Regions from separate parts of the Rhizobium etli CFN 42 genome, predicted to be linked through region 1. Evidence: predicted binding sites of a transcription regulator. Region 1 holds the regulator's gene; the other holds the start of a gene.
What was found. Region 1 encodes PhoB, which activates phosphate uptake and scavenging genes when phosphate is short. Its sites were predicted from a motif close to TGTCATNNANCTGTCAT; they were not measured.

Region 1 (8,068 bases):
ACAGCCACAGCGGCGCGCACGCCGAAGCGTCAGACATCCGCGCCGCGCGCGCCGAACTACGCCTCCCGGATCGCCACCCGCACCGTGACCCGCCAGCAGGGCGCAACCCTGCTGAAGGAAGAGATCGAGATCGAAACGGTCGAGGAAATGGAATACGTGCCGAAGGGCAACGTGGTCGTGCCGATTTCCCGCCGCCTCGGCCTGACGGAACTGACCGAACGCACCTGCAAATGGCCGGTCGGCGATCCGCTGAAGGACGATTTCCACTTCTGCGGCTGCGAATCCCCTGACAATTCGCCCTATTGCAGCTACCACCAGAAGCTTGCCTACCAGCCGATCAACGAACGCCGCCGGGCGGCAGCGCGGGTCAGCTGAGCGGGCAAACCATTGCTGGAAATGCGAAACGGGCCTCGTGGCCCGTTTTTTTATGGAATGGTGGAGCTGTGGCTGTAGGTGCTGATACGGCAAAGATCACGAACCACACGGTCTCAGAGCAATCCAGGAGAAGCCTGAAGCGATTTTCATTCAGGAATTGCGTAAGACGGCTCTTGCTTCCATGGAGAGCTGAACCGCTCCAGCTCGACTGCTTCAGACCTCTCGCCTCTTGCCGGCCGCCTTCCCCAAACTCCGTCATCCCAGGGCTTGACCCTGGGATCCACAACCAAGCACGCCGCTTCAATTTGTTCGCCTGCAGTGGGATGCCATCACTCTTTCCGCCGTGCCAGCCGCATGGATCCCAGGGTCAAGCCCTGGGATGACGGAGAAGAGGTTGTGCCGAATACACATAAGCTGCGCCGGCGGGTTGAAGGGAGTGGGGAAGGCTGCACCGGTGGGAATGCCGACCACACACACCCTCAGCTTAGGCTTCCATCGAATAGCCGGCGCCGCGGACGGTGCGGATGACGTCCTGCATATTGGAGAAGTTCAGCGCCTTGCGCAGGCGGCCGACATGGACGTCGACCGTGCGTTCGTCGACATAGATGTCGTGGCCCCAGACGCCGTCGAGAAGCTGCGAGCGGGAAAAGACCCGGCCCGGCGACGACATCAGGAACTCCAGCAGGCGGAATTCGGTCGGGCCGAGGCGGACTTCGCGGCTCTTGCGATGGACGCGATGGGTTTCGCGGTCGAGCTCGATATCGCCGCATTTCAGCACCGAGGACAGCACCTCGGGACGGGCACGGCGCAGCATCGCCTTGACGCGGGCGACGAGCTCGGGAGTCGAAAACGGCTTGACGACATAATCGTCGGCGCCAGTGGACAGGCCACGGACACGCTCGCTCTCCTCGCCGCGCGCCGTCAGCATGATGATCGGCAGCCGCTCGGTTTCCGGCCGCATGCGCAGGCGCCGGCAGAGTTCGATGCCGGAGACGCCGGGCAGCATCCAGTCGAGGATGAGAAGGTCGGGCGTGCGCTCCTGAAGCCTGATTTCGGCCTCGTCGCCGCGCAGGATGGTATCGACCTCGAAGCCTTCCGCTTCGAGATTATAGCGAAGGAGCACGCTGAGCGCCTCCTCGTCTTCAACAACTGCGACTCTCGGGATCATGCGTCTCCGTCTCCTCGCGCACAAGCCTTAAATCGGGACGATTTAATCAGGCGTCCTGCGCAAATTCAGAAATTGGCTGCGACCTCTTTGCGCGCCCCTAACTGGCGCGCACGCAAGTGACTGGTCCGGGCGGCGGGCCCGGGCGGCTCGCTCGGAACGATTATTCCGTCGCGGCGCCGACGGTGTTGGCGCTGTCATCCTTCGGACGATCGCCTTCCGGCTGGGCGCCCGTCGCCATGTAGTAGATCGTCTCGGCGATGTTGGTGGCATGGTCGCCGATGCGCTCGATGTTCTTGGCGCAGAAGAGCAGATGCGTGCAGCTCGTGATGTTGCGCGGATCTTCCATCATGTAGGTCAAGAGCTCGCGGAACAGCGAGGTGTACATCGCGTCGATCTCGTTATCGCGTTCGCGGATGGCGGTCGCCTTGTCGGCGGCGCGTGTCGTATAGACATCGAGCACTTCCTTGAGCTGGACGAGCGCCAGCTCGGACAAGTGCTCGAGACCGCGGGCGAGCTTGCGCGGAACGCCGGTGCTCTGCACGGCGATGACGCGCTTGGCGGTGTTCTTGCCGAGGTCGCCCACGCGTTCGAGGTCGGCGGCGATGCGGATCGAACCCATGATTTCGCGCAGATCCGCGGCCATCGGCTGGCGGCGGGCGATGGTGACGATCGCCTTGTCGCCGATCTCGCGTTCGGTGTGATCGAGGATCACATCGTCGGAGATGACCTTCTGCGCCAGCGCCGTATCGCCGTTGACCAGCGCCCGTACGGATTCGGCGACCATCTGCTCGGCCAGGCCGCCCATTTCGGAAATGCGCCTGGAGAGGAACTTCAGATCATCATCATAGGCAGAATAAATATGTGTCGATGCCATGGGGCTTTGTCCTCGAATAACGGGAAGGCTTCGGATGACCGCAATCAGCCGAAGCGACCCATGATGTAGTCCTGGGTGCGCGGATCGTCCGGATTGGTGAACATCTTGTCGGTGTCGTTTTCCTCGACGAGGTTGCCGAGGTGGAACATGGCGGTGCGCTGCGACACGCGCGCGGCCTGCTGCATTGAGTGGGTGACGATGACGATCGTGTAGTTCTCGCGCAGTTCGTGGATCAGTTCCTCGACCTTGGCCGTGGCGATCGGGTCGAGCGCCGAGCAGGGCTCGTCCATCAGGATGACCTCAGGGCTGACGGCGACGGCACGGGCAATGCACAGGCGCTGCTGCTGGCCGCCGGAAAGGCCGGTGCCGGATTCGTGCACGCGGTCCTTGACCTCGTTCCACAGGCCGGCGCGCTGCAGGCTGCTCTCGACGATCTGGTCGAGATCGGCCTTCGACTTCGCCAGTCCATGGATGCGCGGGCCGTAGGAGACGTTTTCATAGATCGACTTCGGGAACGGATTCGGCTTCTGGAATACCATGCCGACGCGGGCGCGCAGCTCGACGACGTCGATATCCGGATCATAGATATCGTCGCCGTCGAGGGTGATCTTACCGGCGACGCGGCAGCCCTCGATCGTGTCGTTCATGCGGTTGAGGCTTCGCAGGAAGGTCGACTTGCCGCAGCCGGAAGGGCCGATCAGCGCGGTTACGGTGTTTTCACGGATGTTCAGGTTCACATCGAAAAGCGCGCGCTTCTCGCCGTAGTAAACCGAGACATCCTGTCCGATCATTTTATACGGGACGTTGCTCATCTTCTGATCCAGCGCCTTTTCAACTGCAGCTTCCGTCAACATGTTCATGATATCTACTCCGTTTACCAGCGGCGCTCGAAGCGACGACGCAAGAGAATGGCGCCCATGTTCATGACGATCAGGAACAGGAGCAGAACGATGATGGCACCCGAAGTACGCTCCACGAAGGCCCGTTCGGCCTCGTTCGCCCACATATAGACCTGCACCGGCAGGGCCGTCGAGGGCTCGAGCGGTGTCGCCGGCGCGTTGGCGACGAAGGCGACCATGCCGATCAAGAGCAGCGGCGCGGTTTCGCCGAGCGCATGCGCCAGGCCGATGATCGTGCCGGTGAGGATGCCGGGCATGGCAAGCGGCAGGACATGGTGGAACACCATCTGCATTTTCGAGGCGCCGAGGCCGAGCGCTGCGGCCCGGATCGACGGCGGCACGGCGCGCAGCGCCGCACGCGTGGCGATGATGATCGTCGGCAGCGTCATCAGCGTCAGCACTAGGCCGCCGACCAGCGAGGCCGAGCGCGGCAGGCCGATGAAGTTGATGAAGACGGAAAGGCCGAGCAGACCGTAGACGATCGACGGGACCGCGGCGAGGTTGTTGATGTTGACCTCGATCAGGTCCGTCAGCTTGTTCTTCGGTGCGAACTCCTCGAGATAGATCGAGGCGGCAACCCCGATCGGCAGGGACAGCGCCAGCACGATCAGCATCAGGTAGAGCGATCCGATGAGGGCAACGCCAAGACCTGCAGCCTCCGGACGGCTGGAATTGCCGTTGACGAAGAGGCCGGTGTTGAACTCTTTGGTCAGAGCCCCGCTCGCCTTAAGCTGGTTCATCCAGTTAACCTGCTTGTCGTTGACCTTGCGGTTCTTCTCATCGACGGAAAGATCGATCTGGCCCTTGTTGGCGCTGTCGATATTGGCGTCGGCGAGAACGGAGACATTGACCGTCTTGCCGATCAGCGAGGGATCGGCGACGACCATGTCGCGCAGCTGGATCGGCGCACTCTTGGAGAGCATGGCGGTCGCGTCGCGCACATCAGGCTTGCTCGACGCATTGATGTTCAGCTGCTTGACGATCGCGTCGCGCAGCAGAACCGGATAGTTGGCGGCGACCAGCACCGAAGGGTCGCTCGCGCGCTTGTTGTTCGGGTCGATCGTCTTCTCGGTGAATTCGATCGGCAGGGTGATCGCGGTCTGCTGGAAGGCGGTGTAACCTTTGCCGATCACCGTCCACAGCAGGATGAACAGGAAGACGAGACCGAAGGTGATGGCGGCGATGCCATAGGCCTGAAACCGGCGCTCGGCGGCGTAGCGGCGCTTGATGCCGATATCGCGACGGGCTGGCGCCTTGGAAACGGTGACACCTGCCGTGGGAGAAACAATATCCGTCATTCGTACTGCTCCCGGTATTTGCGCACGATGTAGAGCGCGTAGATATTGAGGCAAAGCGTGATGCAGAACAGGGTGATGCCGAGGGCAAAGGCAACCAGCGTCTGCGGCGAGGTGAATTCAAGGTCGCCCGTCAGCTGGTTGACGATCTTGACGGTCACCGTCGTCATCGGCTCGAAGGGGTTGATCTGGATGCGGGCGGCGACACCGGCGGCCAGCACGACGATCATGGTTTCGCCGATGGCGCGCGAGGCGGTCATCAGCAGCGCGCCGACGATGCCGGGAAGGGCGGCCGGCAGCACCACCTTCTTGATGGTTTCGGAGCGGGTGGCGCCGAGACCGAGCGAACCGTCACGCAGGGCCCGCGGTACGGCGGTGATGATATCGTCCGACAGCGAGGACACGTAGGGGATCAGCATGATGCCCATGACGATGCCGGCGGTCAGAACGCTCTGCGCCTGGATGAAGTTGGTGTAGCTGCCGGAGAGCAGGCCGCTGATCTGAGCGGAGAAATCGCGCAGGAACGGACCGACGGTGACGAGGGCGAAGAAGCCGTAGACGATCGTCGGAATGCCGGCCAGCACTTCGAGAAGCGGCTTGGAAATCCCGCGCACCTTGGGCGAGGCGTATTCAGCCATGTAGATGGCGGCGAACAGCCCGACCGGCACGGCGACCAGCATGGCGACCAGACCGATATAGAGCGTGCCGAGCAAGAGCGGGATCAGGCCGAACTGGCCGAAGGACGAGCCGCCGGCGCCGGCAAAGCGCGGATCCCAGACGGTGCCGAAGAAGAAATCGCCGGCTGGAACGACGGCAAAGAAGCGCGTGGCTTCCGACAGCATCGACAGAACGATGCCGACCGTCGTCAGGATGGCGATCGAGGAGGCGAGCAGCAGCCCCCAGAGCATGACGCGCTCGACGCGGTTGCGGGCGCGGAAGCGGGGCGCGATGGCGCGCAGCGCGTAGAAGGCGCCGGCGACAGCCAGAACGAAAACAACCGCGGTCATGGCCAGGCGGCTCGTCAGGCTCATGGCGTTGAGCTTCTTGGCGGCCTCGACCATGTAAGGCTGCGGCTGGCCGGCGAGCGGCACGCCCTTCTCACTGAGCTTGGCCTGCAGGGCGGCCGGATCGTTTGCGACAGCGGCGGCTTCGTCGGAAGTCAGCATCGTCAGGCCGCGCGCGACCGTCGCCACCATCGAATAGCTCAGATCCTGCTCGACTGCGGCCTCGGCCTTAACGTCGGCGGGGAAAGTGCCGCGCACCGAGGACTGAATGATACCGGGGCTGACCGAGAGCCAGACGCAGAGAACGATGAGGGCCGGAAGAACGGCCCAGATCGCCGCATAGGCGCCGTAATAGGCCGGCCGGGAATGCAGTGCGGAGGACCTGCCTCCGGCAAGGGCTGCGGCACGGCCGCGCGCGACCAGATAGGCGACGGCGCCGATCACCACAAGGCACAGAAGTATGACGGATGTGCTCATTCGTTACGTCCCCAGGCCCGTGGCCCCCAAAAAGCGCGGCGGCTTCATCAGCCTACCTTCGGCTTCCAATCATGGAGAAGGATTTCAACCCTGCAGCGGAAAGACCGGGACGCAGGGACATAAGCGATGCCGGCGCGGGCCTTGAAGCACCGCGCCGGCAAAGTCATTACATGGACTTACCGGCTTCGACGTCCTTGCGGATCGCGTCACGCTCGGCATCCGGAGCGGCAACGAGGCCGTACTCAGCCAGCGGGCCGTCGGGGCCGATCATCTGGTCGGATACGAAGAAGTTGACATATTCCTTGAGGCCCGGAACGGCGCCGAGATGTGCCTTCTTGACGTAGAAGAACAGCGGGCGGGAAACCGGATAAGTGCCGTTGGCGATCGTTTCGGTGGACGGGACGATGCCGTTCACGCTGGCGACCTTGAGCTTGTCGGCGTTGTTTTCATAGAAGGAAAGGCCGAATACGCCGACGCCGGTCTTGTTGGCGGCGATGCGTGCGAGGGTTTCCGGATAGTCGCCGTCGATGTCGACGGCAGCGCCGTCCTTGCGGACTGCGACGCAAGCCTTGGTCTGGGCAGCCTTGTCGGAGATTTCCTTGGCGATGACGTCGAGAGCGCCCGAAGCCTTGCAGCCGGCGGCAAGAACGTTCTGTTCGAAGACTTCGCGCGTCCCGTGCTTTTCGCCCGGGATATAGGCGGCGATATCAACAGCCGGGAGCTTCGGGTTGACTTCCGACCACTTCTTGTAGGGGTTGGCGACGAGCTTGCCGTCGACGACGACCTGGGCTGCGAGGGCCTTGTAGATGTCGGCGGGAACGTAGGCGACATCGGGATTGGACGAGTCGGTTGCGAAGACGATGCCGTCATAACCGATCTTGACTTCCTGGATGTCCGTCACGCCGGCGGCCTTGCAGGCTTCCAGCTCGTTCTTGTTGATCGAACGCGAAGCGTTTGCGATGTCGATGGTGTCTTCGCCAACGCCCTTGCAGAATTCCTTTAGGCCAGCGCCCGTGCCACCGGACTCGACTACCGGTGTCTTGAAGTTGGTGAAGGTCTCGCCGAAGGATTCGGCAACGATCTTGGCGTAAGGCAGGACGGTGGACGAACCAGCGATCTGGATCTGGTCGCGAGCGACGGCTGCGCCAGCGAAAGCAACAGTTGCAGCGAGCGCAGCAACGGTGAGCTTGAAGGTGTTCATTAAAATCTCCCGCATTGGGCTTGTGTGAGTGCGGCCTAAAGAGGCCCCCGCAGTGCCATTTTTCATCGGCGGGACTCTCTTAGCGCTGTAAGCACCGTCCTTTTATGTCAAACGCGTGAAACATTTGTGACAGGTTAAGTCTTTGTTTTTAAATGATCAGTAATACGAGATCCGACTGATTGCGTCGGCGGATGGAAAAGCTCGGACCGCAGAGCGATCTGGCGTTGCAAAATTTTCACAGATGGCCCGTCGGTTGTCGGATGCGCGCAAACAAAGCGAAAGGGGTGCGCCGCGACCTCGCGACTCCGGGGAGAAGGGACATGCCGCAACCGTTCGATCCTCGTCCAGAAGGGACCACAAATATCAGAAGCGCACTGTAAAATTGGTGCCCTTGCCGACCTCGGACTTGACGATCAGCCGGGCGCGGTGGCGGGTCAGGATATGTTTGACGATGGCAAGGCCGAGGCCGGTGCCTTTTTTCGAGCGGCTGTCCTCGATGCTGACGCGATAGAAGCGTTCCGTCAGACGCGGCACGTGCTCGGCCGGAATGCCTGGCCCCTTGTCGACGATGCTGACCTCCACGGGCGCCCCGGCGCCGTTCTTCAGCCAGACATCGACGATCTTGCCCTCCTGGCCGTATTTGCAGGCATTCTCCATCAGGTTCTCGAAAACCTGCACAAGCTCGTCGCGGTCTCCCAGCACCTCGACCTTACCATCGGGCAGATGCAGGTTGATGTCGACGCCGACATCTCTGGCCAGCGGCACCAGCGAGTCG
Region 2 (8,068 bases), on a different replicon from region 1:
GCGGCCGGCAGAGGATTTCTTTCGAACGACGATCGCAGCGACTGCAATGGCGGTCGCGGGCCGGCAGGCGCAAGGGCGGCATGCCCCCTCAAACTGCTGGGGGCTGAAGGGCATTTCACTGCCTCTTTAGCCGCAGCGCCTAAGCCGCGCAGTTCGGCTGAAAGGACGGTCGACATATCATCCAACAAGGAGGATTCGACATGCAGGTACTCGTCAGAGACAACAATGTCGATCAGGCTCTCAGGGCCTTGAAGAAGAAAATGCAGCGCGAAGGGCTGTTCCGCGAAATGAAGGAACGTCGCGCCTATGAAAAACCGTCCGAACGCCGCGTGCGGGAAAAAGCGCAGGCGATCAGCCGGCAGCGAAAGGCTGCACGCAAGAAGATGCAGCGCGAAGGACTGCTGGTCGGACGCAAGCGGACGGCCGCGCGTTAGAATCCTGCCCCGGTCTCAGCGATTATATTTCCCGAAAGGATAGACAATGGACGAATTGAATAGCCTCACCATTTCGGAGGAACGCCTCGATGATTGTCGCGATGTCGTGGAGCCGGATTTGCAGGAGCTGATCCAGCGCGCACTGACGTCGGGCTTTTCACGGGAGGAAATCCTCATAGCAGTCAGCGAATTGGTTGCGGAGGATTTCGCGATGGTCATGGAAACCCCGAGCGTGCATTGAGGAACACGCGGTGACCATGATGGAACAGAAGGATCTCTTTGGCGGGGCCGACGACGGCTTTCCCGAGGGTTTCCGATATTCGCGGGATTTTGTGCCTGCCGATCTGCAGAGCTCGGCCCTCGAAGCGATACCTGTCCTGCCGTTCAAAGCCTTCGACTTCCATGGGTTCGAAGGCAAACGCAGGACCGTCTCCTTCGGCTGGAGATACGACTTCGAGAGCCAGCGCATGAGAAAAACAGAGGAAATACCGTCATGGCTGCTCCCCATTCGCGAGATCGCCGCACGCTTCGCGGATATCATGCCGGAGGCGTTCGAACATGCTCTCGTGACGGAATACGCACCCGGCGCGCCGATCGGCTGGCACAAGGATAAATTCGTGTTCGGCCGGGTCATCGGCATCTCTCTGCTTTCGTCCTGCACCTTCAGGCTGAGGCGCCTGAACGGCGACAAGTGGCAGCGGCGATCGCTCGTGCTTGAACCCGGCTCCGCCTATATCTTGGCCGGCGCCTCAAGAACGCTCTGGGAGCATTCCATCCCGCCTGTCGATCGACTGCGTTATTCGATCACCTTCCGAGAATTGGCCACGTAAACCACGGGAACATCGGCTCCAGCAGATGGTTACTCCGTCTTTCGCACAAATGGAGATGACGATGGCCGAGCAGGATGACGCGACACGGGTATGGGAGTTGATCGACAGAATAGGGTTCTGCATGTTGACGACCCGCAACGGCGACAATCTGCGCGCCCGGCCGATGTCCGCCTATAGCGCGCAACTTGAAAACGCGGTCTATTTTCTGACCGATCTCGCCAGTCACAAGGACGACGAGGTCGCCCGCTGGCCGAACGTCTGCCTGGCCTTTGCCGACACCAAGGCGCAGAAATATCTTTCCGTGTCAGGGACGGCCGAGGTGCAGAACGATCGCGAGAAGATCCGTGAATTGTGGGCAACGCCGGCAAAGGCATGGTGGGACAATCCCGACGATCCCTCCATCCGCATCCTCAAGGTCACCCCGTCTTCGGCTGAATATTGGGACAGCCCCGGCACCATCATCAGCTATATCAAAATGGCGGCCGCAGCGGTGACAAACAGCAAACCGGATATGGGCGACAATGCCGAGGTCACGCTCTGACAAAAGGCGCGGAGGCTCGCCGACGGACATCAAGCCCGGTTGGCCGATGCCTTGACGAAGTCGATGAATGCCCTGAGCGGCGCAGGCACCAGGCGCCGGCCGGGATAATAGAGGAACGGTCCGGAAAAGCGCTGCCACCACGGCTCGAGGATGGGCTCAAGTGCGCCGCTGTCGAAATGCGGGCGCAGCCAATCTTCGAAAATGCAGACGATTCCTGTGCCCGCTATCGCCGCATCGACGGAAAGATCGGTCGCCCCGCCGACCCTGACGATCAATGGGCCGGTCGGTTCGATCCGCACCACCTCGCCGTCCCGCTCATATTCCCAGGGGGTCGTCAGCGCACCGCTGGCAAAACGGCCCAGCAAGCAGGCATGATCGAGGAGTTCACTCGGATGTTGCGGCCGCCCGTGGCTGTCGAGATAAGCAGGCGATGCCGCAGTGGCAAAGCGCTGGTGGCGCGGACCGATCGGAATCGCGATCATATCCTGCTCCAGCCGCTCGTCATAACGGATGCCGGCATCACACCCGACAGCGAGCACGTCGACAAAGCTCTCATCGGCGACGATCTCCATGCGAATGTCGGGATAGGCGGCGAGGAATGGCGGGACGATAGCGGGCAGCACCAGGCGCGCAGCGCTGACCGGAACGTTGAGCCGCAGCGAACCAGCCGGCGTGTCGCGAAAACGGTTGACCACGTCGAGCGCGGCCTCCACCTCCGTCAAAGCAGGGCCAAGCCGCTCCAGCAGACCCTTGCCCGCTTCGGTCGTAACGACGCTACGGGTCGTGCGATTGAAGAGCCTGACGTCGAGATCGGCCTCCAGGCGACGCACCGCTTCGCTCAAGAAGGAAGCGCTGCTGCCACTGGCACGCGCTGCCTCGCGAAAACCACCCGCCCGCGCCACTGCGACGAAGGCGTTGAGATCACTCAGGTCTGCTTTCACTGTTCGCCACTCCGCACAGCCCGTGCACATTGTACCCAATTATCATACGCGCCGCTACGGCGTAAGCTCGACCTCCTATTCAAAGGAGTGAAATCATGTCCATCATAGATCAGTCTGGCACATTCAATCTCGGCGACCACAAGGTGAGGCGACTTGGCTATGGGGCCATGCAGCTCGCCGGGCCTGGCGTGTTCGGCCCGCCCAGGAATCATGACGCCGCGCTTGCGGTGCTGCGCGAGGCGGTCGCAAGCGGTGTCAATCACATCGACACCAGCGATTTCTACGGTCCGCACATCACCAACCAGATCATCCGCGAAGCCCTCCACCCCTATCGCGATGATCTCGTCATCGTCACCAAGGTCGGCGCAAGGCGCGGCACGGACGGGTCCTGGATTCCGGCTTTTTCGCGCGATGAGCTGATCCAGGCCGTCCAAGACAACCTCCGCAATCTCAGCCTTGACGTGCTTGACGTCGTCAACCTCAGGATCATGTTCGACGTGCATGGCCCAGCCGAAGGCTCTATAGAAGCACCTCTGACCGTGCTTGCCGATCTCCAGCGGCAGGGCCTGATCCGTCACGTCGGCTTAAGCAACGCCACACCGAAACAGGTCGCCCAGGGCCGCGGGATCACCGAGATCATCTGTGTGCAAAACCAGTACAATCTGGCGCATCGGAATGACGACCGGCTGATCGACGATCTCGCCCGTTACGGCACCGCCTATGTACCGTTCTTTCCGCTCGGCGGATTTACGCCGCTGCAATCGTCCACGCTCTCCAATGTCGCCGCACGCCTGAGCGCCACGCCGATGCAGGTGGCGCTCGCCTGGCTGTTGCGCCGCGCACCCAATATCCTGTTGATCCCAGGCACGGCCTCGCTCGGCCATCTCAGGGAGAATCTCGCCGCCGCCGGATTGGCGCTGCCGGATAATGCCGTCGAGGAACTGAACCATATGGCTGACATCGCGGCCTGACGGCTGCCGGTGGTGCGATCGTTACGCCGTGTTCTCGCGCGGCGTGGCGATCTTGCCGGACGTGGTAGCGCAATCTGCAGGTCGGCCGCACCTTGTTGGCTGCGCCAACGGGCCGGCAAACGAGAGCATCAGGAAGGCTTCCGTGTCAGAAGCTCATAAGCCACCAGGGCCCCTGACATCGCCAGAAAAACCACGATTGCCAACGGATAATTGGCACTAGTGTTCGGATCGGTAAGCTTGGGAAGGCCGAGGACAGCGCCGGCCGCCAGAATCGCGGAGAGCACAATCTCCTGAACGATTAATCTCCAAAAACCCGTCATGACCAACCTCCTGTCATCTCCGTATTATCGGCCGATGGGACGCCCAGTCTTTATACTTCACGATGCAGCCGTTGGGAAACACGCATTGACCGCACGGTCCAGTGACCATGCGGTCTCGGTTTCAACGCTTCGGCAGCCGACTTGTTGCGGCTATGCTTTCAATATCGCTCCGGTACGTGCATTTCAGGCGGAACCGGCGCCCTGATGTAGTCGGCATGGCGGATACGATCCGGCAGCTGAATCTCAGGCTTCGGGACATCCTCATAGGGAATCTGGTCGAGAAGATGGGCGATGCAGTTCAGCCGCGCCCGCTTCTTGTCGACGGCCTGCACCACCCACCAGGGCGCCTCCTTGGTGTGTGTGCGCGCCAACATTTCTTCCTTGGCCTTGGTATATTCCTCCCAGTGGACGCGGCTTTCCATGTCCATCGGCGAAAGCTTCCACTGCTTCAGCGGATCGTGGATGCGCATCTTGAAGCGGAATTCCTGTTCCTCGTCGGTGATCGAGAACCAGTATTTGATCAGTACGATGCCGGAACGGACGAGCATCCGTTCGAATTCGGGCACCGAGCGGAAGAACTCCTCGAGTTCGTCAGGGGTGCAGAACCCCATCACGCGCTCGACGCCGGCGCGGTTGTACCAGCTGCGATCGAAGAGCACGATCTCGCCGGCGGTGGGAAGATGCGGGACATAACGCTGGAAATACCATTGATGGCGCTCCCGTTCGGTCGGCGCAGGCAGTGCCACGGTTCGGCAGACGCGCGGGTTGAGCCTTTGGGTCACGCGCTTGATCGCGCCGCCCTTGCCGGCCGAATCCCGGCCTTCGAAGAGCACGACCACTTTCAATTGCTTGTATTGGACCCAATCCTGCAGCCGCACCAGCTCATGCTGCAGCCGGAACAGCTCGCGGAAATAGATCTTTCGATCGAGCGTCTGCTCCGCCGGTTCGGTCATTCCTTCGACGACCAGATCGTCCAGCCGGTCTTCCTCCATCTGCATTTCCAGCTCCTCATCGAAGCTGTCAGCGATTTCGGCCTTTATCCGGCTGAGCTGGTCCTGATGTGTTTTAGACATGGGCTTTCCCTTCCTGCTCATTTGAAAGGAGCATGTCACTGCAAACTTTGTGTGACGGTTGAATAACCCCAAGCTCGTTCACTTGTTCGCCTCTTTCATCATTCCGTATGCCGGAGATCGTTTCGACCCCGGTCGCACCGAGGCGGAGGCGTGTCTAGAGCAGTCCCGTCCTGTAGCGGTCGACGAGGTAGCGGCAGGCGCGGATCGTCAGCGCCATGACGGTGAGCGTCGTGCCGGCGATGCCGCTGCCCGGGAAGGCGCTGGCGTCGGTGACGATGATGTTCGGGGCATCCCAGACCTGGTTGTAGGAATTGAGCACGGAAGCTTCCGGAGTTTCGCCCATGCGCGCACCGCCGGTTTCATGGATCGCCGCGCCCATGCACATGGTCTTGCGGAACCATGTGCGGAACATGAAGCGGCTGAAGGCATCGGCGTCGGGAAAGGCGCCCCTGCCCATCTCCTTGAGCCCGGTGGGCGAGCCGATGCATTCGAGATCGCCGCCGACCTCCCGGATCATGGCGATCAACGTCTCCTCCTGCCGGCGGAGCAGCCGCCGCTCCTCCTCCTGTATGACGCAGCGAATGTGCGGCACCGGAATGTTCCAGGCATCCTTTCGCTTGCCATCCAGGGTGATGCGGTTGTCGGCATAGGGCAGCATGCGGCCGAAGCCGAAGAAGGCGAGACGCGCATCGGTCTCCTCTGAAACCGGCGCCCTGCCGATGCTGCCCTGATAGTCGAAATCGCCGCGGGCGGCGTCACCCTCCCCGAAGCGCGGGATGAAGATCCCACCGGACGGATTGTAGAAGGGATCGACGGGAGCGGAACCGTCAACAGCCCAACCCTTCGCCTTGGAAAAGGAGCCGAAAGCGAGGCATGGAAGCTGATCCATGAAATAGCGTCCGAGTGCGCCCGAGCTGTTTCCGAGCCCATGAGGATGTCTTGCCGATGCCGAATTCAGCAGCAGCCGCACGCTCTCGATCGGCGAGGCGGAGAGCACCACCGTCGCGGCACGCGCCGTCGACACCTCTCCGCTATTGCGATCGACAAACTGCGCGCCGGTGGCGCGGCCGGTTTTTTCGTCCGTGGTGATGCGGCGAACGACGGCGTCATAGCGGACGCTCAGCCGGCCGGTCGTCTTGGCATCCCGCAGCGGTCGCGGCATGCGTTCGGCGTCCGGCGCGATATAACGCCAGGAGACGACGTGCCGTTCCGGCCAACGGCTTTCCACAGCCTGCTTGAAGATCTGTTCTGCCGGCGTCAGGTTGGCCGGTTTCGCATAAAGGCCGTCCGGCAAGGTCGGCACATCGTCCTTGTTGCCGTAGAGCCCGAGATAGGCCTCCACCTCTTCGTAGAACGGCGTGAGCTCGTCATAGGAAACCGGCCAGTCCACGCCCTTTCCGGTACGCGATCGGATTTTGAAATCATCGTCGGTCCAGCGCAGCAGCACGCGGCCGAAACTGTGCAGACGTCCGCCGCCCTGACGGCCGCGAATCCAGAGAAATGGCTCGCCTTTCGGCGTCGTATAAGGGTTCTTGCGGTCGTTGACGAAGAAGTGGCTGAAACGTTCGGTAAAGAAGGCCGCGCGCGCCTGGATCGGCTGGCCCTTCAGGGTGGCGCGTGCGCGCTCCCAGATATTGATGCTGCTTGCCGGCGCCTTCTTGCGCGCCGGGTCGAAATCTCTGGGGCCGACGGCCGGCCCGGCCTCAAGCAGCAGCACCGACAGCCCTTGGGCCGTCAGCTCTTTGACCGCGAAGGAACCCGCCGCGCCGGAGCCGATCACGAGCGCATCATAAACGATCTCAGACATGTCTTTTCAATTCCTGTCCTGGGGCAATTCCTCAAAGCAGCGCAAAGCGCATCCGAAATTGCGGGAAAGCAAAGGGATGGTGCGTCAAAGCCGCGACCCATCGGCAGCGAAGAGCGACGCCTTGGCGATATCTAGGCCCGGAGCCACGGCATCGCCGGGCTTGACGTCGATGTCGCCCATAAAACGAAGCGAGAGGCTCTGCTCCGTCCAGTCGAACCAGACGACGGTATCCGATCCCATCGGCTCGACGACGGAAACGCGGCCAGGAATGGTGGGCAGCCCGCTTACCGCCCCGTCGAGCACAAGGTGCTCGGGGCGAACTCCTAACGTAACAGGCCCTTCCGCCGTCGCGGCCCGGAAAGCATATCCCGAGAGATCGACGACGAGCCCGTTGCTCCGGAAGACCGGCGAGGCGCCGTCGCGTTCGATCCGGCCCTCGATGAAATTCATCGCCGGAGCACCGATGAAGCCGGCGACGAAGAGGTTGGCCGGACGGCGGTAGATCTCCGCCGGCGAGGAGAGCTGCTGGATCACGCCGTCGCGCATGATGGCGATGCGATCGGCGAGCGTCAGCGCTTCGACCTGATCATGAGTCACATAGATCATGGTATTGCCGAGGCTCTGATGCAGCTTTTTGATCTCGACGCGCAATTCGTTGCGCAGCTTGGCGTCGAGATTTGACAGCGGTTCGTCGAAGAGGAACACATCCACTTCCCGCACCAGCGCCCGGCCGATGGCGACGCGCTGGCGCTGACCGCCTGATAGTTCGGCAGGGCGCCGATCGAGCAGCGTATCGAGGTGGAGGAGGGCGGCGGTGCGCGTGACGCGCGCTTCGATCTCGGCCTTGGGCAGGCCGGCGACACGGAGCCCGAAGGAGAGATTCTTGCGCACCGACATGCGCGGATAGAGCGCGTAGGACTGGAAGACCATGCCGATGCCGCGATCCTTCGGCTCCTCCCAGCTGACGTTCCTGCCGGAGATCCACACCTCGCCCGCCGTAATGTCCTGCAGGCCGGCAATAGCGTTCAAAAGCGTGGACTTGCCGCAGCCGGAAGGGCCGAGCAGCACCAGGAACTCGCGGGGCGCGACGTCGATCGACATCTTCTCGATCACCGTATGGTGGCCATAGGCGATCTTCAGGTCCTTGACGG

Region 2: ppk2 (polyphosphate kinase 2) is a predicted target of PhoB. The motif match lies at 5,162-5,178, and genes of this name have one in related genera.

Annotation. Positions count from the first base shown of each region.
Region 1 covers NC_007761.1:526,042-534,109, reverse strand. Annotated here, with positions in the region: gene RHE_RS02605 (GcrA family cell cycle regulator) at 1-375, shown strand, start outside; gene phoB (phosphate regulon transcriptional regulator PhoB) at 860-1,543, opposite strand; gene phoU (phosphate signaling complex protein PhoU) at 1,704-2,417, opposite strand; gene pstB (phosphate ABC transporter ATP-binding protein PstB) at 2,462-3,277, opposite strand; gene pstA (phosphate ABC transporter permease PstA) at 3,292-4,614, opposite strand; gene pstC (phosphate ABC transporter permease subunit PstC) at 4,611-6,092, opposite strand; gene RHE_RS02575 (substrate-binding domain-containing protein) at 6,259-7,293, opposite strand; gene phoR (phosphate regulon sensor histidine kinase PhoR) at 7,657-8,068, opposite strand, start outside.
Region 2 covers NC_007764.1:214,139-222,206, reverse strand. Annotated here, with positions in the region: gene rpsU (30S ribosomal protein S21) at 201-434, shown strand; gene RHE_RS23900 (hypothetical protein) at 481-675, shown strand; gene RHE_RS23895 (alpha-ketoglutarate-dependent dioxygenase AlkB) at 695-1,264, shown strand; gene RHE_RS23890 (pyridoxamine 5'-phosphate oxidase family protein) at 1,326-1,805, shown strand; gene RHE_RS23885 (LysR family transcriptional regulator) at 1,835-2,746, opposite strand; gene RHE_RS23880 (aldo/keto reductase family oxidoreductase) at 2,842-3,717, shown strand; gene RHE_RS23875 (hypothetical protein) at 3,846-4,037, opposite strand; gene ppk2 (polyphosphate kinase 2) at 4,196-5,110, opposite strand; gene RHE_RS23865 (GMC oxidoreductase) at 5,265-6,917, opposite strand; gene RHE_RS23860 (ABC transporter ATP-binding protein) at 7,002-8,068, opposite strand, start outside.